One region of the Pseudomonas sp. F220 genome, then DNA from elsewhere that is predicted to be linked to it. Evidence: predicted binding sites of a transcription regulator. Region 1 holds the regulator's gene; each other region holds the start of a gene.

Region 1 (7,580 bases):
TGCCGTGCAACTCGTCAAGCAATGACTCGAATTCGTGATCGGAAATCAGATCACTGCCTGCTGCCTTGGCACTTGGCGCGGCAGCAACCGGCACCGCAGCGATAGCGGTTTCCAGGGCGTCGACCGCAAACGTACCTTTGCCGTGCAACTGATCGAGCAGGGCTTCGAATTCGTCGTCGGTAATTTCATTGCTGGCCACAGCAGCCTTGGGTGCCGCAGGCTCAGCCGGTGCTACCACTGCGCCAACAGCGAACTGGCCTTTACCGTGCAACTGATCGAGCAACGACTCGAATTCGGCATCGGTGATTTCATCGCTACCCGCCGCGACCGGAGCCGGTGCAGCCGCTACAGGCGATTCTGCCTGAGCTTTGACCGCATTGAGCGAGTCGAGCAGCAGTTCGAATTCATTGTCGGTGATATCGCCTGAATCGCTCTGGGCGACAGGCTCGGCAACCACTTCAACAGCCGGTGCAGCATCGGCAGAGGCTGGCTCGGCCAAGCGAGCCAACGCCGCCAGCAATTCCGGTGTTGCGGCAGTGATCGCTGTGCGCTCACGGACTTCGGTGAACATACCGTTCACCGCATCCAGTGCTTCCAGAACCACGTCCATCAATTCCGAGTCGACGCGACGCTCACCCTTGCGCAGGATATCGAAGACGTTCTCGGCGATGTGACAGCACTCCACCAGCTCATGAAGCTGGAGGAAGCCGGCGCCCCCTTTTACAGTGTGAAAACCGCGAAAAATTGCATTGAGCAGGTCCGCATCATCGGGTCGGCTTTCCAGCTCGACCAATTGCTCGGACAGTTGCTCAAGAATTTCGCCGGCCTCAACCAGGAAATCCTGAAGGATCTCTTCATCGGCGCCGAAGCTCATTGGTGGGGTGCTCCTACAGTAGGTCGTGATGACGGTTAATGGCGCGACCGGCATTAACCGTCATCACGACCTAGAAACCTAAAATCCAAGGCTGGAAAGCAAATCGTCTACATCGTCCTGACCGGACATAACGTCTTCACGTTTATCGGCATGAATCTGCGGACCTTCACCCTGAGACAGATGTTTTTCCGGATCTTTTTCAGCGAGGATCGATTCGCGGTCATGTTCAATGCCCGCAAAACGATCGACCTGACTGGCCATCAACACGAGTTTGAGAAGATTGGTTTCGACTTCCGTGACCAACTGAGTCACGCGCTTGATCACCTGACCGGTGAGATCCTGGTAATCCTGGGCCAGCAGGATGTCGTTGAGATTGCTCGACACGATGCGAGTCTGCTGCTCGCTACGCGTCAGGAAACCATCAACCCGCCGGGCCAGTTCGCGAAACTCTTCAGCACCGACTTCACGGCGCATGAACCGCCCCCAGTCCACGCTCAAGGCCTGAGCCTCGGTACTCAAGCCATTGACCAACGGGGTGCTGTTCTCGACCAGGTCCATGGTGCGGTTGGCCGCAGCCTCCGTCAGCCTGACCACATAGGACAGGCGTTCAGTCGCATCCGTGATCTGCGAAACTTCTTCGGCTTGCGGCATATTCGGGTCAATCTGAAAATTGACGATCGCGCTATGCAGCTCGCGGGTGAGCTTGCCAACTTCCTGGTACAGGCCGCGATCACGGGTCTGGTTGAGCTCATGGATCAGTTGCACCGCGTCGCCGAATTTGCCTTTTTCAAGGCTCTCGACCAATTCGTGGGCATGTTTTTTCAGGGTCGATTCAAAATCGCCCTGTGAAAATTCGTTATGCTCCATAGCTCCCCCATGGCGGACGTCATCAACCGATGCGTTCAAAGATTTTTTCGATCTTGTCTTTCAGCGCCTGAGCCGTGAATGGTTTGACCACATAGCCGTTCACACCGGCCTGAGCGGCTTCGATGATCTGCTCGCGCTTGGCTTCGGCCGTGACCATTAACACCGGCAGATGTTTGAGTTTTTCATCGGCTCGTACGTGGCGCAGCAGGTCGATACCGGTCATGCCAGGCATGTTCCAGTCCGTTACCAGAAAGTCGATGCTCCCGCTGTTGAGGACCGGAATCGCGGTAGTACCGTCATCCGCCTCGACCGTGTTGGTGAACCCCAGATCACGCAACAGGTTTTTTATGATCCGCCGCATCGTTGAGAAGTCATCAACGATGAGGATTTTCATGTTCTTGTCCAATTCGACCTCCAAGCAGTCTTAAACGCGCCCAGCACCTGGACACGCCATTCAATCAATTCGGCGTAACACTCAACGACTGCATGGAGCACAACGGGCCGTGACCGGTGCAGCTATTGCCGTACCAGCCTCGTTCGCAGTGTCCCCACACTGCCTGTCAGCGCGCTCGCCACTCCCCCAAACGCCCCCGTAAACGGGCCGCGCACTGGCTGTGTAACTGGCTGACCCGCGATTCGCTGACTCCCAGGACCTCACCGATTTCCTTGAGGTTCAGCTCTTCGTCGTAGTACAGCGCCAACACCAGTCGCTCACGCTCCGGCAAATTGGCAATCGCGTCCGCTAACGCAGCCTGGAAGCGTTCATCTTCCAGATCACGCGACGGCTCGAGATGAGTACTCGCGCCACCCTCGTGCAGCCCTTCATGCTCGCCGTCCTGCAACAGATCGTCGAAGCTGAATAACCGGCTACCCAAGGTGTCATTCAAAATCCCGTAATAATCGTCGAGACTCAATTGGAGTTCGGCCGCAACCTCATGATCTTTAGCGTCACAACCGGTTTTAGCTTCAATTGAGCGGATTGCGTCACTGACCATCCGGGTATTGCGGTGTACCGAACGTGGAGCCCAGTCACCTTTACGCACTTCATCGAGCATTGCGCCACGAATGCGGATACCCGCGTAAGTCTCGAAACTCGCGCCCTTGCTGGCGTCGTATTTAGTCGACACTTCGAGCAAGCCAATCATCCCGGCCTGGATCAGATCCTCGACCTGAACACTGGCCGGCAGACGCGCCAGCAGGTGGTAGGCAATACGCTTGACCAGTGGCGCATAGCGCTCGATCAGTTCGTACTGACTGTCATCACGTGCCGACTTCTTGTAAAGGTTGTAACCGCTGGCGGTCATAGCACCGGTCCTGCTATTTGATGCACTAGCCGCTCGACGAAAAATTCCAGATGCCCGCGTGGATTGGCAGGCAGCGGCCAGGTATCGACCTTCTGGGCAATGGCTTTGAACGCCAGTGAGCACTTCGAGCGCGGGAAAGCTTCATAGACTGCGCGCTGCTTTTGCACAGCCTTGCGCACACACTCGTCGTAGGGAACCGCACCGACGTATTGTAAAGCCACGTCCAGGAAGCGATCCGTGACCTTGGTCAACTTAGCGAACAGATTGCGGCCTTCCTGAGGGCTCTGCGCCATGTTGGCGAGCACACGGAAGCGGTTCATGCCGTAGTCACGATTGAGCAGTTTGATCAGGGCGTAGGCATCGGTGATCGAGGTCGGCTCATCGCAGACCACCAGCAACACTTCTTGCGCTGCGCGAACGAAACTGACAACCGACTCACCAATACCGGCGGCGGTGTCGATCACCAGCACGTCGAGGTTGTCGCCGATATCGCTGAAGGCCTGGATCAACCCGGCATGCTGGGCCGGGCTTAGATGCACCATGCTCTGCGTACCGGACGCCGCCGGGACAATGCGAATCCCACCTGGCCCCTGAAGCAGCACATCGCGCAGCTCACAGCGCCCCTCGACCACATCGGCCAGAGTGCGTTTGGGTGTCAGCCCCAACAGAACGTCGACGTTCGCCAGCCCCAGATCGGCATCCAGCAGCATGACGCGCCGGCCGAGCTCAGCTAGAGCCAGGGACAAGTTCACTGACACGTTAGTCTTCCCGACGCCACCTTTGCCGCCGGTCACCGCGATCACCTGTACGGGATGCATGCTGCCCATGTTCTTTCTTTACCTTGTCTTACTTAGACGGAGGCCACATAACTGGCTGCGCGTTCACCATTGGAACAATGCATGGCAGACCATCGATGTAGGTACACTGCAATCTATTCGTTATTACCTTAGCCGACCCGCTTGGTCGGGCTGTGGTAGAGGTCAGCGAACATATCAGCCATGGCTTCTTCGCTGGGTTCTTCCTGCATCTGCACACTCACCGCACGACTGACCAACTGATGGCGACGTGGTAACTGTAGATCATCCGGAATCCGCGGCCCATCGGTCAGATAGGCCACGGGTAACTCGTGACTGATCGCCAGACTCAACACTTCGCCCAGGCTTGCCGTTTCATCCAGTTTAGTCAGGATGCAGCCGGCCAGCCCGCAACGTTTGTAACTGTGATAAGCGGCGGTTAGAACCTGTTTCTGGCTGGTTGTTGCCAACACCAGATAATTTTTTGACTTGATCCCGCGACCCGCCAGGCTTTCCAGCTGCATGCGCAACGCCGGGTCACTGGCCTGAAGGCCGGCGGTATCGATCAACACCACACGCTTGCGCAGCAGCGGATCAAGAGCCTGCGCCAGGGACTGGCCCGGGTCGAGGTGAGTCACGGAGACATTGAGGATGCGCCCCAAGGTCTTGAGTTGTTCCTGGGCGCCAATACGGTAGCTGTCCATGCTCACCAGCGCGATGTTCTGCGCGCCGTACTTGAGCACATAGCGCGCCGCCAGCTTGGCCAGCGTGGTGGTCTTGCCCATGCCGGCGGGGCCGACCATGGCGATCACCCCGCCCTCTTCCAGCGGCTCGATCTCGGGTGTCGCGATCATCCGCGCCAGGTGCGCCAACAGCATGCGCCAGGCCTGACGTGGCTCTTCAATTTCAGTAATCAGTGCCAGCAGGTCGCGTGACAGTGGACCGGACAAACCGATGCGTTGCAGGCGACGCCAAAGGTTGGCCTGTTGTGGTCGACTGCCTTGCATCTGGTTCCAGGCCAGCGAGCCTAACTGCACTTCCAGCAGCTCACGCAGACCGTTGAGTTCGAAACGCATCGAGTCAAAAGCGCGCTGATCCACGGTAGGTGAAGCGACGGGGGCCGGCGCTGGACGATAGGGTTCAGCGAAGGTTGGCTCGATCAATGGTTCGGCGGCAGTCAGCGGCAAACCGGCGAACAACTGACGATTAGTGGTTGAATCGCCTTCACCGCGCAGGCTCAGTTCAGCCTGGGCCGTGACGATTCGCGATTGGGTTTTGCGCAACTCGTCTTCAAGCTCGATATTCGGCACTCGCGGTGCCAGCGCGGACAGCTTGTAATCCAGGGCAGCCGTCAGCTCGACACCACCGGCGATCCGGCGATTACCAATAATGGCGGCATCAGCGCCCAGCTCGTCGCGAACCAGTTTCATGGCTTGACGCATATCGGCGGCGAAAAAACGCTTAACTTGCATAAACCACTACCTCAGCCGTTGGGCCCTACTGTCGCAACAATGGTCACTTGCTTGTTGTCAGGAATTTCCTGATACGCCAACACATGCAAACCCGGGACTGCGAGACGTCCGAACCGCGAGAGCATCGCGCGTACCGGACCTGCTACCAGCAGAATCACCGGTTGACCTTGCATTTCCTGACGCTGCGCCGCATCGATCAACGAGCGTTGCAACTTCTCAGCCATGCTTGGCTCCAGCAGAACACCTTCTTCCTGGCCCTGCCCTGCCTTCTGCAGACTATTGAGCAATATCTGTTCCAACCTTGGTTCCAGCGTGATTACTGGCAGCTCGGAGTCAGTGCCTACAATGCTTTGGACGATTGCTCGGGATACGCCAACGCGCACTGCAGCCACCAGCGCGGCAGTATCTTGACTCTTGGCGGCATTGTTCGCGATCGCCTCGGCAATGCTGCGAATGTCCCGTACCGGCACTTGTTCGGCCAGCAACGCCTGCAACACCTTGAGCAGCTGCGACAGCGACACCACCCCCGGCACCAGCTCTTCTGCCAGTTTTGGCGAGCTTTTAGCCAGCAATTGCATGAGTTGCTGCACTTCCTCGTGGCCGATCAACTCGCTGGAGTGCTTGTACAGAATCTGGTTAAGGTGCGTGGCTACCACGGTACTGGCGTCCACCACCGTGTACCCCAGCGATTGCGCCTGAGCGCGCTGACTGACTTCGATCCAGACCGCCTCCAGGCCGAAAGCCGGATCTTTGGCGGTAATACCGTTGAGCGTGCCGTAGACCTGGCCGGGGTTGATGGCGAGTTCCCGGTCCGGATAAATCTCTGCCTCGGCCAGGATCACCCCCATGAGGGTCAGGCGATACGCACTCGGCGCCAGGTCGAGGTTGTCTCGGATATGCACAGTCGGCATCAAGAAGCCCAGATCCTGGGAGAGCTTCTTGCGCACGCCCTTGATCCGCGCCAGCAACTGACCACCCTGGTTACGGTCCACCAGCGGGATCAGCCGATAGCCGACTTCCAGGCCGATCATGTCGATCGGCGTCACGTCATCCCAGCCCAATTCCTTGGTTTCCTGAGCGCGCGACGGTGAAGGCAGCAGTTCCTGCTGGCGCTTGACCTCTTGCAGAGCCTGAACCTTGACGATGTTTTGCTTCTTCCAGACCAGATACGCCATTCCACCGGCTACCGCGGCCAGGCTGAGGAAGGAGAAGTGCGGCATGCCGGGCACCAGCCCCATCACCGCCATCAACCCGGCAGCCACCGCCAGCGCTTTGGGCGAGGCGAACATTTGCCGATGGATTTGCTTGCCCATGTCTTCGGAGCCTGACGCACGGGTCACCATGATCGCCGCCGCCGTCGACAGCAACAGTGATGGCAATTGCGCCACCAAACCGTCACCAATGGTCAACAGCGCGTAAACCTTGCCCGCATCGGCGAAGGTCATGTTGTGCTGGAAGATACCGACCGCCATCCCACCGATCAGGTTGATGAACAGAATCAGCAGGCCGGCGATGGCGTCACCGCGAACGAATTTGCTGGCACCGTCCATCGAGCCGTAGAACTCTGCCTCTTGCGCTACTTCAAGACGGCGCAACTTGGCCTGGTTCTGATCGATCAATCCCGCGTTGAGATCGGCGTCGATCGCCATCTGCTTGCCGGGCATCGCATCGAGGGTAAAGCGCGCGCTCACCTCGGAAATCCGTCCGGCACCCTTGGTCACTACGACGAAGTTGATGATCATCAAAATCGCGAAGACCACGATACCGACCACGTAGTTGCCGCCGATCACCACCTCACCGAAAGCCTGAATCACCTTGCCCGCAGCGGCATGACCATCATGCCCGTGGAGCATCACCACCCGCGTCGATGCAACGTTCAACGCCAGCCGCAGCAAGGTCGCGACCAGCAGAATGGTCGGAAACACCGCAAAGTCCAGCGGCCGCAGGGCGTAGACGCAGACCAACAGCACAACAATCGACAGGGCAATGTTGAAGGTGAAGAACACGTCCAGCAGAAACGGCGGGACCGGCAACATCATCATTGCCAGCATTACCAACAGCAGCAGCGGCACACCCAGATTGCCTCGAGTGAGGTCAGCCAGGTTGCTGCGGGCGTTGTTGATTAACTGAGAGCGATCCACCGGTATTCCCCGTTCCTTGAAGCAAACTTTTGACGCCTGAAGCGGCGCAAGGCGGCTATTGCAAGAAGCCTTCCAACTTTTGCAGAGGCAGAAAATAGTGTGTTGATCAGGGATTTGCAGTGCCCGGG
Region 2 (7,580 bases), on a different contig from region 1:
TTGTACATCAACGAAACCACCCGTTATGCCGACTTGATCCTGCCGTCGACCTCGGCGTTGGAGAATGATCACTACGACACCACGTTCAATATGTTTGCGGTGCGTAACGTCAGCCGTTTCAATCGGGCGATTCTGGCCAAGCCTGAAGGTGCGTTGCACGATTGGGAGATATTTGTCGGCCTGGCTCAGGCCTTTGCTGCGAAGACCGGCAAAGAGTTGAAGCCGACCATTGCCCCGGCGCAAATGATCGACCGAGGGTTGCGTGCGGGCCTGTATGGAGATGCTTCGGCGCATAAGTTGTCTGTCGCTACCTTGTTCGACCATCCCCATGGGATCGATCTGGGGCCGCTCAAAGCCAATCTTGGGCCACGCTTGAAGACTGCAAATCAACGTGTTCAGGCGGCACCGGCAGCGATTCTGGCTGACCTGGCGCGTTTTGCCGCACAACAAGCGCCGTTGGCCGATGAACTGCTGATGATAGGGCGTCGGCATGTGCGCAGTAACAACTCCTGGATGCACAACTATCACCGCTTGGTGAAAGGCAAACCTCGTCATCAATTGCTGATGCACCCGGATGACCTGGCCAGTCGCGGCCTCAGTGATGGGCAGCGGGTGCGTGTCAGCTCGCGGGTCGGAGCTATCGAAGTTGAAGTGCTGGCAAGTGTTGAGATGATGCCGGGTGTGGTCAGTCTGCCTCATGGTTGGGGGCATGCGCGGCCAGGTGTGCAAATGGGTATCGCTACCGGCCAGCCAGGTGGCAGCGCCAATGACCTTACTGATGAGCGACAGCTGGATGAGCTTTCGGGCAACGCGGCGTTGAACGGCGTGCCGGTTAAAGTGGCGGCGACCTGAGTGCTGCTGGAGAAAATCTGCGATGATGAGTGTCTGTCGGGGAGGCCGAGCATGGCGCTCGGCTTTCCGTTACAATGCGCCACCGTGCCGACAACTGAGTCGGAAAGTTCAGCCGAGGTGCTTCATGGATATCATCGAAACTATTAAAGAGCAGATTGCCAACAACACCATTCTGCTTTACATGAAAGGCTCGCCGAATGCCCCACAGTGTGGCTTCTCCGCGAAAGCCGCTCAGGCCGTCATGGGCTGTGGTGAGAAGTTCGCTTACGTGGATATCCTGCAGAACCCGGAAATCCGCGCCAACCTGCCAAAGTACGCCAACTGGCCAACCTTCCCGCAATTGTGGGTGGGTGGTGAGCTGGTTGGTGGCAGTGACATCATGACTGAAATGGCCGCCGACGGTTCATTGCAGGCCACGATCAAAGCTGCTGTCGAAAAAGCCGCAGCGAACAAGACCGAAGCCTGATCGCTTGATTTGACGCAACCCTGTAATTGTAGGAGCGAGCTTGCTCGCGATAGCCGCGTAGCGGCGGTGTATCAGCCACACCGCGTTATCGTTCACGTTCATCGCGAGCAAGCTCGCTCCTACAGGTAGTGGATAATCACAGCGTTACATAGGCAATAAAAAGCCCCGCCTCTCGAAAGAGGGCGGGGCTTTTTATTACATCGAGATTACGGCGCCAGGTTATTCGCCCATCTGCGATTGCAGGTAGTTCTCAAGGCCAACTTTATCGATCAGGCCCAGTTGGGTTTCCAGCCAGTCGATATGTTCTTCTTCAGACTCAAGAATGTCTTCCAGCAACTCACGGCTGCCGAAATCGCCGGTCACTTCACAGTGAGCGATAGCGACTTTTAGATCGGCGTGGCCGGCTCTCTCGATGCGCAGGTCGCACTCAAGCATTTCCTTGGTGTGTTCACCGATATGCAGCTTGCCGAGGTCTTGTACGTTTGGCAGGCCTTCGAGGAACAGGATGCGCTTGATCAGCTTGTCCGCATGCTTCATCTCGTCGATGGATTCGTGATACTCGTGTTTGCCGAGTTTGTTCAGGCCCCAATCTTCATACATGCGCGCATGGAGGAAGTATTGATTGATCGCGACCAGCTCATTGGCAAGGATCTTGTTGAGATGCTGGATGACTGTAATGTCGCCTTTCATGATGGGAATCCTGCCCTGTATTAACTGTATATAAGGCCGAGTCTGAGCCGCGCCATTACAAGTGTCAAACCTAAGTTATTGAATAATATATGAAAATTAATCGGAATAAGAATGTTTGTGTTCCGCGTCTTGCCCCTAAGCGATTGAATTCTAGGCATAAAAAAACCGGACACTAAGTCCGGTTCTTTAAAACACGCTATTTAAGCGGCGGAAAATTCTACAGGGTAGGGGATCGCTGCCTGGCTGCTTTGCAGTTCGGTCAGGGTTTCGCGTACCACTTGCTTGGCAAGGCATGCGCATTTGCCGCATTGGCTGGCAACGCCGGTGGCTTGGCGCACCTCACGGTAGCTGCAGCAACCGTCAAAGATCGCATCGCGGATTTGCCCGTCAGTGACGCCTGTGCAGAGGCAGACATACATAAGTGAGAACCGTCGCTGGTTGTGGCTCAATTGCGATGGATCTTAATGTTAACGAGAATGATTGTCAAAGTGCTTTCTGAAAGCTTCGCGTCATAAGGGCATGTGGCTGACGAACGGTTTCCCCTTCACGCAATTCCTGAGGAAAATCTAGCGTGACCTTTTTCGGCCTCGAAAAAAACCGCTAAGGACAGGTCAAAAACGCGGTGTATGATGGTCGGCCCTTGCGAAGCGGGTTCGTGTCACAGGGCTGTCGCCTGAGGGTGGCAGGCTGGCGCGAACCCTGTTTTTCACGTTATTACACCAGGAGATATCCAATGAGCGTACTCGTAGGCAAACAAGCCCCTGACTTCACCGTACCGGCCGTACTCGGCAATGGCGAGATCGTAGACAGCTTCACTCTGTCCTCGGCCATCAAAGGCAAATACGGCCTGGTGTTCTTCTACCCACTGGACTTCACCTTTGTCTGCCCGTCCGAACTGATTGCTCTGGACCATCGCATTCCAGATTTCAAAGCGCGCAACGTTGAAGTAGTCGCTGTTTCCATCGACTCCCACTTCACCCACAACGCCTGGCGCAACACCCCGATCAATGCCGGCGGCATCGGTCAGGTTAAATACACCATGGCTGCGGACATCACCCACGAAATCTGCAAGGCCTACGACGTTGAGTCCGAAGGCGGCGTGGCTTTCCGTGGCGCATTCCTGATCGACGACAAAGGCGTAGTCCGTTCGCAAATCGTCAACGACCTGCCACTGGGCCGTAACATGGAAGAGCTGCTGCGTCTGGTCGATGCTCTGCAATTCCACGAAGAGCACGGCGAAGTTTGCCCTGCCAACTGGAAAAAAGGCGACAAAGGTATGACCGCTTCGCCAGAAGGCGTTGCTGCTTATCTGACCGAGAACGCCGGCAAGCTGTAAGCTGCGCGTCAGGTATAAAAAACCCGGCTGAGAGGCCGGGTTTTTTTATGGGTGCGATTTTTTCAGGCGACGTGATCAGTCGTTGAAGTCTTCCCAGCCACCCATTTGTTTCCAGCGATTGACGATGCCGCAGAACAGCTCGGCAGTCTTCTCGGTGTCGTAGCGCGCCGAATGGGCCTCACGACCGTCGAAGTCGATATCGGCAGTCTGGCAGGCCTTGGCCAGTACGGTTTGACCATACGCCAGGCCGGCCAACGTTGCAGTGTCGAAGCTGGAGAACGGATGAAACGGGTTACGTTTCATGTCCAGGCGCGCGACGGCAGCGTTGAGGAAGCCCAGATCGAAGCTGCTGTTATGCCCCACCAGAATCGCGCGTTTACAGCCGTTGGCCTTCAGGGCCTTGCGTACGCCACGGAAGATATCGGTCAGGGCAGTCTCTTCACTGACCGCCATGCGCAGCGGATGATCGAGCTTGATCCCGGTGAACTCCAGGGCTGCCGCTTCGACGTTCGCGCCTTCAAAAGGCTCAACCCGGAAGAAATAGGTGTGTTCAGGGAACACGAAGCCTTTTTCATCCATGCCGATGGTGACCGCTGCAATTTCCAGCAATGCATCGGTGGCACAGTTGAAACCACCGGTTTCAACATCGACGACTACCGGCAGGTAACCACGAAACCTGGCTGCCATCGGATGGCGTGAACCGCCACCACCGTTGTGGCCGTCTTGTTCGTCGTCGAAATGGTCTTCACTCACGAGTGTTTCTCCAGCAGACGCCAGCGCAGTTTTTCACCGGCGCGCAGCGGGATTACAGACAGCTCGCCGAAGGGCAGGCTGGAAGGGGCGGTCCATTCTTCTCGAACCAGGGTGATGCGATCGGTGTTGGCTGGCAGGCCATAGAAGCGCGGGCCGTGCAAACTGGCGAAGCCTTCGAGCTTGTCCAGCGCATTGCGCTGTTCGAAGGCTTCGGCGTACATCTCGATCGCAGCATAAGCGGTGTAGCAACCGGCACAGCCACACGCGGTTTCTTTGGCGTGTTGAGCGTGCGGGGCCGAATCGGTGCCGAGGAAAAACTTTTCGCTGCCACTGGTGGCGGCATCAAGCAGTGCTTCCTGGTGAGTATTACGCTTGAGGATCGGCAAGCAATAGAAGTGCGGGCGAATTCCGCCAACCAGCATGTGGTTGCGGTTGTACAGCAGGTGATGAGCGGTGATGGTTGCGCCAACGTTGGCCGAGGCCTCATTGACGAACTGCACGGCTTCACGGGTGGTGATGTGTTCGAACACCACTTTGAGCGTTGGGAAGTGTTCCACAACCCGACGCAAGTGTTCGTCAATGAACAGCTTCTCACGGTCGAAGACATCGACGTCGCCGCGAGTGACTTCACCGTGAATCAGCAGCGGCATCCCGACTTCGGCCATGGCCGCAAGTGCGGGGAAAATCTTGTCGATGCTGGTGACGCCAGAATCCGAGTTGGTGGTCGCACCGGCCGGATAGAGCTTGGCGGCGTGCACGTAGCCACTGGCCTTGGCCTCGCGAATCTCGGCAGGTTCAGTGCGATCAGTCAGGTAGAGCACCATCAGTGGTTCGAAACGGCTGCCGGCCGGTCGCGCAGCGAGAATGCGCTGGCGATAGGCGTCGGCTTCAGCGGCGTTGCGCACCGGTGGTACCAGGTTGGGCATGATGATGGCGCGGCCAAAAGTGCGCGCAACATCCGCGACAGTATTGGGCAGCACAGCACCATCGCGAAGATGTATATGCCAGTCGTCGGGACGCAGCAGGGTCAGGCGGTCGGACATTGGGGATTCCAGGCGGGTCAAACTGAGGGGAATGCTACCGGAAAAGACTCTCTCAGGCACTCGCTATCAAGTTTTGCAGCAAGCTTCCGATATCCCATAGGTGTGCTGTAAACAAGTGATATGCCGTAAACGTGTGTGTCGGTCTTTTGTGTAGAAGCCAGTGGAGCCTCCCGTGCGCCAGCGTTATTTAGCCTTGCTCAGTGTGTTTGCCAGCCTGCCCGCGATGGCTTTGACTTTCCAGACTCGTCTGGAGAGCATCGAGTGGACGGTCGAAGGCGACAAATTCGAGTGTCGTCTGGCCCAACCCATTACCGATTTTGGCTCGGGTGAGTTCGTTCGACGTGCGGGTGAGCAAGCGACGTTCCGCCTCAAGGCTTACAACTCAATGCTCGGTAGCGGCTCGGCGACCTTGTTGGCGGCCGCTGCGCCTTGGCAGCCGGGGCGTGGCGACATCAACCTGGGGGCGGTGAAAGCCGGTAGCGGTGATGTACTGTTTAACAGCTCGCAGGCGCAGGCCGGCCGACTGTTCAATGGCCTGTTGGACGGTCGCAGCCCGGTGGTCCGCCATTACTCTCGTGACGGTCGCGTTTCTGAAGTCCGTTTGTTGCCGGTCAAATTCAGTAAGGCCTACAGCGACTATCAAGCGTGCACCGCCAAGCTGTTGCCAATGAACTTCGAACAAGTGAAACAGGCCGAGGTCGGTTTTCCGGGTGGGGGTATCGACCTGGATGCGCAGGCCAAGGCCAGGTTGCAGGTCATGCTGGCGTTCCTCAAAGCGGATCCGACCGTCAATCACATCGAGCTCGACGGTCACTCGGATAACAGCGGCAATCGTCTGACCAATCGCGATCTGTCGCGGCGCAGAGCGTTGGCGGTAATGGATTTTTTCAAGGCCAATGGTGTTCAGGAGTCGCAGATTACCCTGCGTTTTCACGGTGAGCGCTATCCTCTGGCACCCAATACCAACTCCGCCAATCGAGCCAGGAATCGCCGGGTCAATGTTCAGCTTGAGCGTGTTGCACCCACCGAAAAGCCGGCCCCACAGGTCAGCTCCGCGAGCAACGCCGCAGCGACTTCCTAAAACGGCTGTAGTCGTCGCGCGTTCGACATAATCTGTCGCTTCGTCGTCATAAGCTGTCGCGCCTCTGTAAATTATCCTGTTTGAACGGTAGACTTGAAGGCTTTCCGTACAACCCGGTGGAGTGATGGCATGGCGGACATAAACAAGGTCGTTCTGGCGTATTCCGGCGGCCTGGACACTTCGGTGATCCTCAAGTGGCTGCAGGATACTTATAACTGTGAAGTGGTGACATTCACCGCTGACCTGGGTCAGGGCGAAGAAGTCGAACCTGCACGCGCCAAGGCGCAAGCCATGGGCGTAAAAGAGATCTACATCGACGATTTGCGCGAAGAATTCGTACGCGATTTCGTGTTTCCGATGTTCCGCGCCAACACCGTTTACGAAGGTGAGTACCTGCTGGGTACCTCCATCGCTCGTCCGTTGATCGCCAAGCGTTTGATCGAAATTGCCAACGAAACCGGTGCCGACGCCATTTCTCATGGTGCAACCGGCAAAGGTAACGACCAGGTTCGTTTTGAACTGGGCGCCTATGCGTTGAAGCCTGGGGTCAAAGTGATTGCCCCTTGGCGTGAATGGGACCTGCTCTCCCGTGAAAAGCTGATGGATTACGCTGAAAAGCACAACATCCCGATCGAACGTCACGGCAAGAAAAAATCCCCGTATTCGATGGATGCCAACCTGCTGCACATCTCCTATGAAGGCGGTGTGCTGGAAGACACCTGGACCGAGCACGAAGAAGACATGTGGCGCTGGACCAAGTCGCCAGAAGACGCTCCGAACGTTGCAACCTATCTTGAGCTGACCTATCGCAATGGCGATATCGTTGCTCTGGACGGTGTTGAAATGACTCCGGCCACCGTCTTGGCCACGCTGAACCGCATTGGCGGCGAAAACGGTATCGGCCGTCTGGATATCGTCGAGAACCGTTATGTTGGTATGAAGTCCCGCGGCTGCTACGAGACGCCGGGCGGCACCATCATGCTGCGTGCTCACCGTGCAATCGAGTCGATTACTCTGGACCGCGAAGTGGCTCACCTCAAAGATGAGCTGATGCCTAAATACGCCAGCCTGATCTACACCGGTTACTGGTGGAGCCCTGAGCGTCTGATGCTGCAACAGATGATCGATGCGTCTCAGGCGCACGTGAATGGTGTGGTTCGTCTGAAATTGTACAAGGGCAATGTCATTGTCACCGGCCGTAAGTCCGATGAGTCATTGTTCGATGCAAACATTGCGACTTTTGAAGAGGATGGCGGCGCTTACAATCAGGCGGATGCTGCAGGCTTCATCAAACTCAATGCGTTGCGTATGCGTATTGCCGCAAACAAAGGTCGGAAGTTGTTCTGATTGATTGAGTGC
Region 3 (7,580 bases), on a different contig from region 1:
GGAGATCTAATGTGGGAGCGAGCTTGCTCGCGATGGCGGACTACCGGGCGGCATCAATGTTGATTGTGAGGTCCTCATCGCGAGCAAGCTCGCTCCTACAGGGTCGGCAGGGTGTTACGCCGAGGTGCTGACCAGTGACCCCGACGTGCTGCTATTCGAATCCTGCAAGGCTTGCAAAAGCGCGGCAGTAGCGGTCTGTAATGAGCCGGAGGTGGTTGCGATCTGCGATTGCGCGGCGGCCACTTCCGCAGCTTTTGCGTCATCACTTTTCTGACCTGCCTGAGCCGCTTCAAGTTGCTGCTGTTGCTCCTGCAATAGCTTCTGCAGTTCAGCAATCTGCTTGCGCAAGGCCTTCACCGAATCCGACTCTGTGCTGCTGGAACTGCTGCCGCTGGAAGCCGGTGCACCGCCCGCTGCGGCCTTCGCTGTGTCATTCGTTGAGGTGCCTGCCGCCGACGCTGACGTGCTGTCTGTCTTGCTGGTGTCGGCGCCGTCGCTGATCGCGACTTTGCTGGAAGTGGTGGAAAGGGTCTGGTTGATCGAGACGGAAGTGATGCTGACCATGGGCGGTTGATCCATGCAGGTTTAGGGATAAATCCATCATCGACGTTAACCGTTCAGTCTTTAGATTTATCGTGTACCGGCCCGGACACCGAGCCGATACACACTCACACCTGGAGGTGTCCGGTCATGCACTCAGACGTGCTGTCACCTCGTTCAGTTGCCCCGACAACCCGTGCAGATTCTGGCTCGCCGCTTCGGTGCGCTGCACGTTGTCCAGATTGGTACTGGCGATGCTGGTGATCTCGGTGAGATTGCGCGAAATGTCTTCGGCCACCGAGGTCTGCTCTTCGGCGGCGGTGGCGATTTGGCGGTTCATGTCTCGAATCGCTTCAACCGCCGCAGTGATGCGCTCCAGCATTGCGCCGGCCTGAGTGACCTGCTCGACGCTTTCTTCACTGCGCGACTGACCACTCTCTATCGCCTGGGCCGCATCCACTGCACCGGTCTGCACGGTCTGGATGATCTGATTGATCTCGATGATCGACGCCGCGGTGCGCTGAGCCAAACTGCGCACTTCATCAGCCACCACAGCGAATCCACGCCCGGCCTCACCGGCCCGGGCCGCTTCAATGGCAGCGTTGAGCGCCAGCAGGTTGGTCTGTTCAGCAATCCCCCGGATCACTTCCAGCACCTTGCCGATGCGCCCGCTGTCGGTCTCCAGGCGACGAATCACCGTGGCGGTATTGGCGATTTCACCGCGCATCTGAGTGATGGTGTGAATCGTCCCCTGCATGACCTTTTCGCCCTGCTGAGCCGAGTGATCGGCATCATCGGCAGCCCGCGCCGCGTCGGCGGCGTGGCGGGCGACTTCCTGAGCGGTGGCAGACATTTCGTTCATCGCCGTGGCGACTTGATCGGTGCGGTTGAATTGCTCGTTGGTACCTTGGGCCATAAGGCTTGCAATCGAATTCAGCTCACCGCTGGCGCTGTCCAGATCCGAGGCACTGCGCTGCAAATGGCTGAAGGTTTCTGCCAGGAAATCCCTTAACGTATTGGCGGCAACGGCCAGCTTGCCCAACTCATCCTGACGATTGCTCGCCACCCGCTCGGCAAAGCGACCCTGGCTGAGTTGCGCCACATACTCGATCAGCTTGCGGATCGGCTCCACCAGATGGCGGTTGACCAGCCACAGGCTGAACAGGCCGATCAACAGGCCCGAAGCAAGCATCACCACAATTCCCAGCAGCACAGTGCGATCGGCGCTGGCGCTGATCAATGTCGATTGCTCGGTGCCTTGCTTGCGTAACTCGTTGACCAGCTCGCTCATTTGCTCACTGGCGGCACGGTCCACGCCTTTGACCGCAACGTCTCCGGCCGTTGGATCAGCACCCGCTGCGACATAAGCGTCGCGACCCTTCTGATAGGCCGTGCCCAAGGCCCGGTGTTCTTCACGCAGTCGCTCGATGCGTGCCTTGAGCTGTGCATCGATTCCCTGTTGGCTGGCCAGCTGGCCAAGAATGCCCTGAACATCGCGTTGGCGATCTTCAAATTGCTTCCAGTACTTGTCCAGCTCAGCCGGTTGCTTGCCACGTAACAGGACGTTTTTCCATTCCTGAACCTGAACCTTGAATTGCAGGTTGGCCTCATCGATCAGTTGCGAGGTATGCAGCGGGCCTTCGATCAGGTTTCGATAGCTCTGAACCCCGTTGGAGAGAAAGTGAAAGCAGGTCAGGGCGATCAACAACATCGCGAACAGGCTGCCGCTCAGCAGCGCCAGGATTTGAGCTCTCAGGGACTTTTGCAAAAACATCGTATGGGATCTCATGCCAGGGATAAAGCAGGCCATCTAGGGGCATGCATGACGTCCAGACATCCCTGTCACCAACAACCAGGCCTATGGCCCAAACGCGAAAGGTTACGTGAGCGTGATCGGCGCGCCGTGCGCATTCTTTAATGGGGCCGACCACCGGTCATGACTCGCGCCGCCAAACCGTCACAAAACTGTCAAACAGCCTTGCCATGATGCGGCTCAAGTGAACCTGTGAAACGTCCTACAGGCACATCCCGCCAGCGAGACTCCATGAACCACAGCATCGACCAAAGCCATCGCGATACTGATCTGTTTGGCCTGCTCTACGGCTTCAGTTTTCGCCCAGGCGAACGCGGCCGTGAGATCGATTCGGCCAAGGCTCTGGAATACTTGCAGCAACCCGGTGACCCCGACGAGTTTCTCTGGTTGCACCTGAACCTGGCCCACGCCGCCTGCGAGCGCTGGATGAAAACCCATTTGGCGTTGCCGGAAGAATTCTTCGAGGCGCTGCATGAAGGTTCACGCTCCACACGCATAGAACACGTCGATTCGGCGCTGCTGGCAGTGGTCAACGATGTGGTGTTCAACCTGAGCAGCATGGTGTCTTCGGACATCTCGACCCTTTGGGTCTGCGCCCGCAGTCGCCTGATCATCAGTGCTCGCCTGCAACCCTTGCACTCGGTGGACAAGCTGCGCTCCTCGGTGAAGGCCGGTGAGCGCTTTCGCTCACCGCTGGAACTGCTGGTGCATCTGCTGCGTGATCAGGGCGAAGTGCTGACCCAGATCGTGCGTAAAACCAGCATCAGTGTCGATCAGATCGAAGACCAGTTATTGTCCTCACGCCTGTCCACCAACCGCGCCGAACTGGGTGCCAACCGCCGGGTGCTGGTGCGCCTGCAACGCTTGTTGGCGCTTGAGCCAGGTTCGTTGCTACGGCTGCTCAACCGCCCACCGCAGTGGTTGCAGAAGGACGACGTCAAGGAGCTGCGCAAGTCCACCGAGGAGTTTGCGCTGATCATCAACGACCTCATGGCCCTGGGCGAACGCATCAAGCTGTTGCAAGAAGAAATCGCCGCCAACCTCAACGAACAAAGCAACCGCACCTTGTTCACCCTGACCGTGGTCACCGTGCTGGCGCTGCCGATTAACATCATTGCCGGGTTCTTCGGCATGAACGTTGGCGGTATCCCGCTTTCGGGCGACCCCGAGGGTTTCTGGATTCTAGTGGCACTGGTGGCGACCTTTACCGTGCTGGCCGGACGGTGGGCGTTTCGCAAACGGCAGGATTATTGAGTCAAGTGGGCTTAAAGGATTTCAGGCCCGGCACAATCCCTGTAGCAGCTGCCGCCAGGCTGCGTTCGGTCTGGGCTGCAGTCAGACAGAGCGGTCGTAAATCCTGCCTCCACGGTTAACCTGAAAAACTGCGGTGTCTGATTTTACGACTGCTTCACAGCCGGACGTAGCCTGACGGCAACTGCTACGAAATGCGCGCGGTCCCGGGAAGCGCACTCCGGCTCGTTAACCCGACCTGCAAGCCAAACGCCAACACCCCGGTCAACGGTGCCGAAAAACTGCTCAGCCCGCCTCCCACAAACATCAACACCAAGCCCAGTGCCGTCCCGCCAAACCAGGCCGTCAGCCCGACCGGGTTGAACGCCGCCACGCTGTGTATCGCCGTCACATCGCTACGCCCATAGAGAATTTGCGCAAGCGCAACACCCACCCACGCCACCACGAAAATACCCTGATAAGCCAGTGCCTTGAGCAGATAGGCGAACACATCCGCCAGCATCAGCCCATACACAATCAACCCCACCGCCACCGCCCACATCAGGTACGAACCACGCAAGCCGAAGCGGGCGAAGAACGCCTGCATGTTCAGCGTCGCGAGGTAGTAATTGGCGGTGTTGATCCGGGTCTGCGTAGCCCAGACGAACAGTAAGCCCCACAACCCCATCAACTGCAGAATCGCCATCACCACCGAAACTTCGTTCAGCGCACCTTCATGGGGAATGCTGCTGACCAGGTAGATCCCGGCTGCGCCGTTGAGCAGGAAAGTCACCGCATAAAACGGCATGCCGAAGTTCCAGCGACCGTGGTAGGTGGCGTCTTCAGGCTTGCCGAAGCGGGCGTAGTCGAAGGTGAACAGCATCAGCACCCAAACGCCCATGTAGGCGACGAAACAATCCCACCAGCCGAACGCGCTGGGTGTCGCTGGACCGAAATCCAGCCATTGCGGCTGGTAGCCATAGCGGACAATGGACAGGCCGACCGCGAACAGCAAACCGCCGAGATAGACCGGTAGCAGCACGCCGTTAAGCTTGTCCAGCCAGTGCTGCACGCTGCCCAGAATCATCGGCACGCTGTACAGCACCACCAGCAAGGCTGCGAGTGGATAGACCAGTTCCGGGTACAAATGATTGAGCGCCACGGCGATCACCGAGCCTTCGAACACCGCGTAATAGATCGCCGTGGAGAAGAAGATCAGCGTCGCCAGACAGGCACCCGTGCGACCGAACAACAGCCGTGAAAACAGCGCCACCGACAGGCCGCTGCGAATGGCGAAACGGCTGAGGACCGAGTTGATGAGACCGTAGCTGATCACCGACAGCAGCATGCCAATCAGCGCATTACGTGTGCCGTAGGACAACGCCAACGACGCGCCAACCACGATGTAGAACATCGCGCTGCACACGGCCCACCAGGCCATGGTCAGGGACAGTCGGCCCATCCGTGCATCTGCCGGGACCGGAACGCTGGTCGGGTCCTGCCCGGTTTGACTCGATTGCGATAAAGCAGCCATATGCGTGAACTCCAAAACCAATCAAAGGTTGAAGCGCGGGCAGCCGCCACCGCACCGAAGTGCGGTGATTGCTAACCTTTTGGCATTACCCGCGCCAAGCTGCGGGCAGAATCAGGACGGGAACAGCTTGCTCAGACAACTGAGTTTTTTCTTATAGGAGCGCCGAGCCTCCAGCGCCTCTTCGAGGGTCACCGCGACAAAACGGGCCTTTTGATTCGGTTGCATCTGACCGATCAGGTCAAGGTCAGCGCTGATCACCGTGCCGATCATCGCGTAACCGCCACCGGACACCGCATCGCGATGCAACACGATCGGTTCGAGCCCGGCCGGAACCTGGATCGAGCCGATGGGATAACAACTGTCGACGATGTTCGACGGATCGGAACCGGCGCCGAACGGCTGTTCGCGCGGCTGGAAAGTCAGCGCACTACCGCCCTTGAAGCGATAGCCGATGCGGTCCGCTTCCGAGCCGACGGTCCAGGGTTCGGCGAAAAAACTCGCCGCGGCAGATTCAGTCAGGCGGTGGTAATACAGACCCGGTACCACCCGCAGAGTGATCTCGCCGCCCAGTGCCTGACGCAACGCCATCGGCAAACTGGCCCCGGCGCGGCTCTTGCCACTGTCGATGCCAATCGGCAATTGATCGCCAATCGCCAGGCGTCGTCCTTGATAACCACCCAGCGCACCGAGGGCGTAAGTCGAACGACTGCCGAGCACCAACGGCACATCGATGCCGCCAGCCACTGCCAGATAAGCCCGGGCGCCAGCCTTGGGAAAGTCAAAGCGCAGCACCTGCCCGGCGCGCACGGTGAAGGCGGTGTCGGGGTGCATCTCGACACCGTCGACCCGTGGCGTCATGTGTGCGCCGCAGACCGCCACCAAAGCGTCCTGCTGAAATTCCAGCTCTGGGCCGAGCAACGTGCACTCCAGCGCTGCCGCCCCTGCTGGGTTGCCGACCAACTGGTTGGCGGCGCTCAGAGCGTATTGATCCAGCGCGCCGGATGGCGGAATGCCAAGGTGGTAGTAGCCTTCGCGGCCCAGGTCCTGGACCGAGGTGGCCAGGCCGGGTTTGAGCACCTTGATCATGCCAGCACCTCCTGCAAAGATTTGGGATAACCAATCGGGTCAGCCAGAAACGCGTCCAGCGAAAACTCCACCGGACGAATGCGCAGGTCAAAACGCCCGGCCTCGACTTCAGCCACCGCATGGTCGTAAGCCTCGCGATCCATGGGTTTGAACTGAACGATATCGCCGGGACGGAAGAACACCATGTGCTCTTTCAAATAGGCGAGGTTCTGTGCCGGGTCGTAGATCGGCGCCGGGGTGACGCCGAACATTTGATAACCGCCGGCACCGCGTACCGAGTAAATGCAGCCAAAGCAGCCGCCATGGCCGAGGGTCAGTTTCGGGGTGTCGGTGCGCGGCCGCAGGTACTTGGGTACCTGCAACTGCCGCTCGCGCTCGACCATCTGGAACATGAAGGGCAAGCCGGCGACGAAGCCGACCATCGAGACAAACCACGGCGCGCCACTGTGGGCGGCGATAAAAGCGTCGACGTCAGCCAGGCCATTGATCCGCGCGGCGTACTCCAGGTCCGTGGCGCTCGGGTCTTGATGGCGGTCGCGAAAACGCATCAGGGTTTCGTGGGTCCAGGGATCGTTGTACAGCACCGGAATTTCGATGATCCGCGTGTGTAACGTACGCTCGGCCACGGCCTCGGCTTCCGCGCCTTTCACCACTTCGAGCAGGGCGTGCGGAGCGATGCGATCCGGGTCGAAACGAATCTGGAACGAGGCGTTGGCCAGGCACACATCGAGCACGCCTTCGAGCGCCAGACGCTCCACTGCACGGGTCACCGCCATGCCTTTGAAGAACGCCTCCAGGGACATGCTTTCGCTGACCTCAGCAAACAGATGTTCATCGCCGCCAAAGCTGTAGCGGATTGGACTGCTCATGACTCACCTCCGCTGCGGCGCTCGGCCAGCCAGGTTTCCAGGGTGCCGGTATGGAAGTCGGCGCTGTGCAGCCACGGCTCATCCAGCAGTTCGCGATGCAGCGACAAGGTACTGGCCATGCCGGTCAACGTTGTATGTTCCAGCGCGATCCGAGCGCGAGCCAAGGCTTCGGCACGATCGCGGCCATGCACAATCAACTTGGCCAACAGCGAGTCATAGTACGGCGGCACGCGGTAACCGGGATACAGATGGGTATCGACGCGCACGCCGGCACCTTGAGGCCAGATCAGTTCTTCCACCAGCCCGGGACTCGGGAAAAAATCTCGCGCCGGGTCTTCAGCGTTCAGACGCATTTGCACCGCGGCGCCGTGCATCTGGATATCACTCTGGCGCAGCCCCAGCGGCTCGCCGCCAGCGATACGCAACATCGCCTGGACCAGATCGATGCCGGTGATCAGTTCACTGACCGGGTGCTCGACCTGAATCCGCGTGTTCATCTCGATAAAAA

What was found. The regulator FliA, encoded in region 1, starts transcription of late flagellar genes. The targets are predictions, from matches to a motif close to CTAAAGTTTNNNNNNNNNNNGCCGNTAA.
Region 2: ACZYSM_RS12025 (flagellar protein MotY) is a predicted target of FliA. The motif match lies at 5,206-5,233, and genes of this name have one in related genera.
Region 3: ACZYSM_RS22925 (methyl-accepting chemotaxis protein) is a predicted target of FliA. The motif match lies at 2,431-2,458, and genes of this name have one in related genera.

What each region holds. Positions count from the first base shown of each region.
Region 1 is NZ_JBVASJ010000018.1:25,804-33,383, reverse strand. Features, by position in the region: gene ACZYSM_RS16810 (chemotaxis protein CheA) at 1-874, opposite strand, end outside; gene ACZYSM_RS16805 (protein phosphatase CheZ) at 953-1,741, opposite strand; gene ACZYSM_RS16800 (chemotaxis response regulator CheY) at 1,764-2,135, opposite strand; gene fliA (RNA polymerase sigma factor FliA) at 2,302-3,045, opposite strand; gene fleN (flagellar synthesis regulator FleN) at 3,042-3,872, opposite strand; gene flhF (flagellar biosynthesis GTPase FlhF) at 3,992-5,311, opposite strand; gene flhA (flagellar biosynthesis protein FlhA) at 5,323-7,452, opposite strand.
Region 2 is NZ_JBVASJ010000010.1:124,729-132,308, forward strand. Features, by position in the region: gene ACZYSM_RS11990 (molybdopterin oxidoreductase family protein) at 1-852, shown strand, start outside; gene grxD (Grx4 family monothiol glutaredoxin) at 977-1,318, shown strand; gene bfr (bacterioferritin) at 1,538-2,008, opposite strand; gene ACZYSM_RS12005 (bacterioferritin-associated ferredoxin) at 2,209-2,427, opposite strand; gene ACZYSM_RS12010 (peroxiredoxin) at 2,742-3,344, shown strand; gene rnt (ribonuclease T) at 3,420-4,097, opposite strand; gene pyrC (dihydroorotase) at 4,094-5,140, opposite strand; gene ACZYSM_RS12025 (flagellar protein MotY) at 5,313-6,221, shown strand; gene ACZYSM_RS12030 (argininosuccinate synthase) at 6,351-7,568, shown strand.
Region 3 is NZ_JBVASJ010000033.1:20,735-28,314, forward strand. Features, by position in the region: gene ACZYSM_RS22920 (hypothetical protein) at 115-564, opposite strand; gene ACZYSM_RS22925 (methyl-accepting chemotaxis protein) at 689-2,314, opposite strand; gene ACZYSM_RS22930 (transporter) at 2,585-3,607, shown strand; gene ACZYSM_RS22935 (purine-cytosine permease family protein) at 3,792-5,117, opposite strand; gene ACZYSM_RS22940 (5-oxoprolinase subunit C family protein) at 5,229-6,203, opposite strand; gene ACZYSM_RS22945 (5-oxoprolinase subunit B family protein) at 6,200-7,072, opposite strand; gene ACZYSM_RS22950 (acetyl-CoA carboxylase biotin carboxylase subunit) at 7,069-7,580, opposite strand, start outside.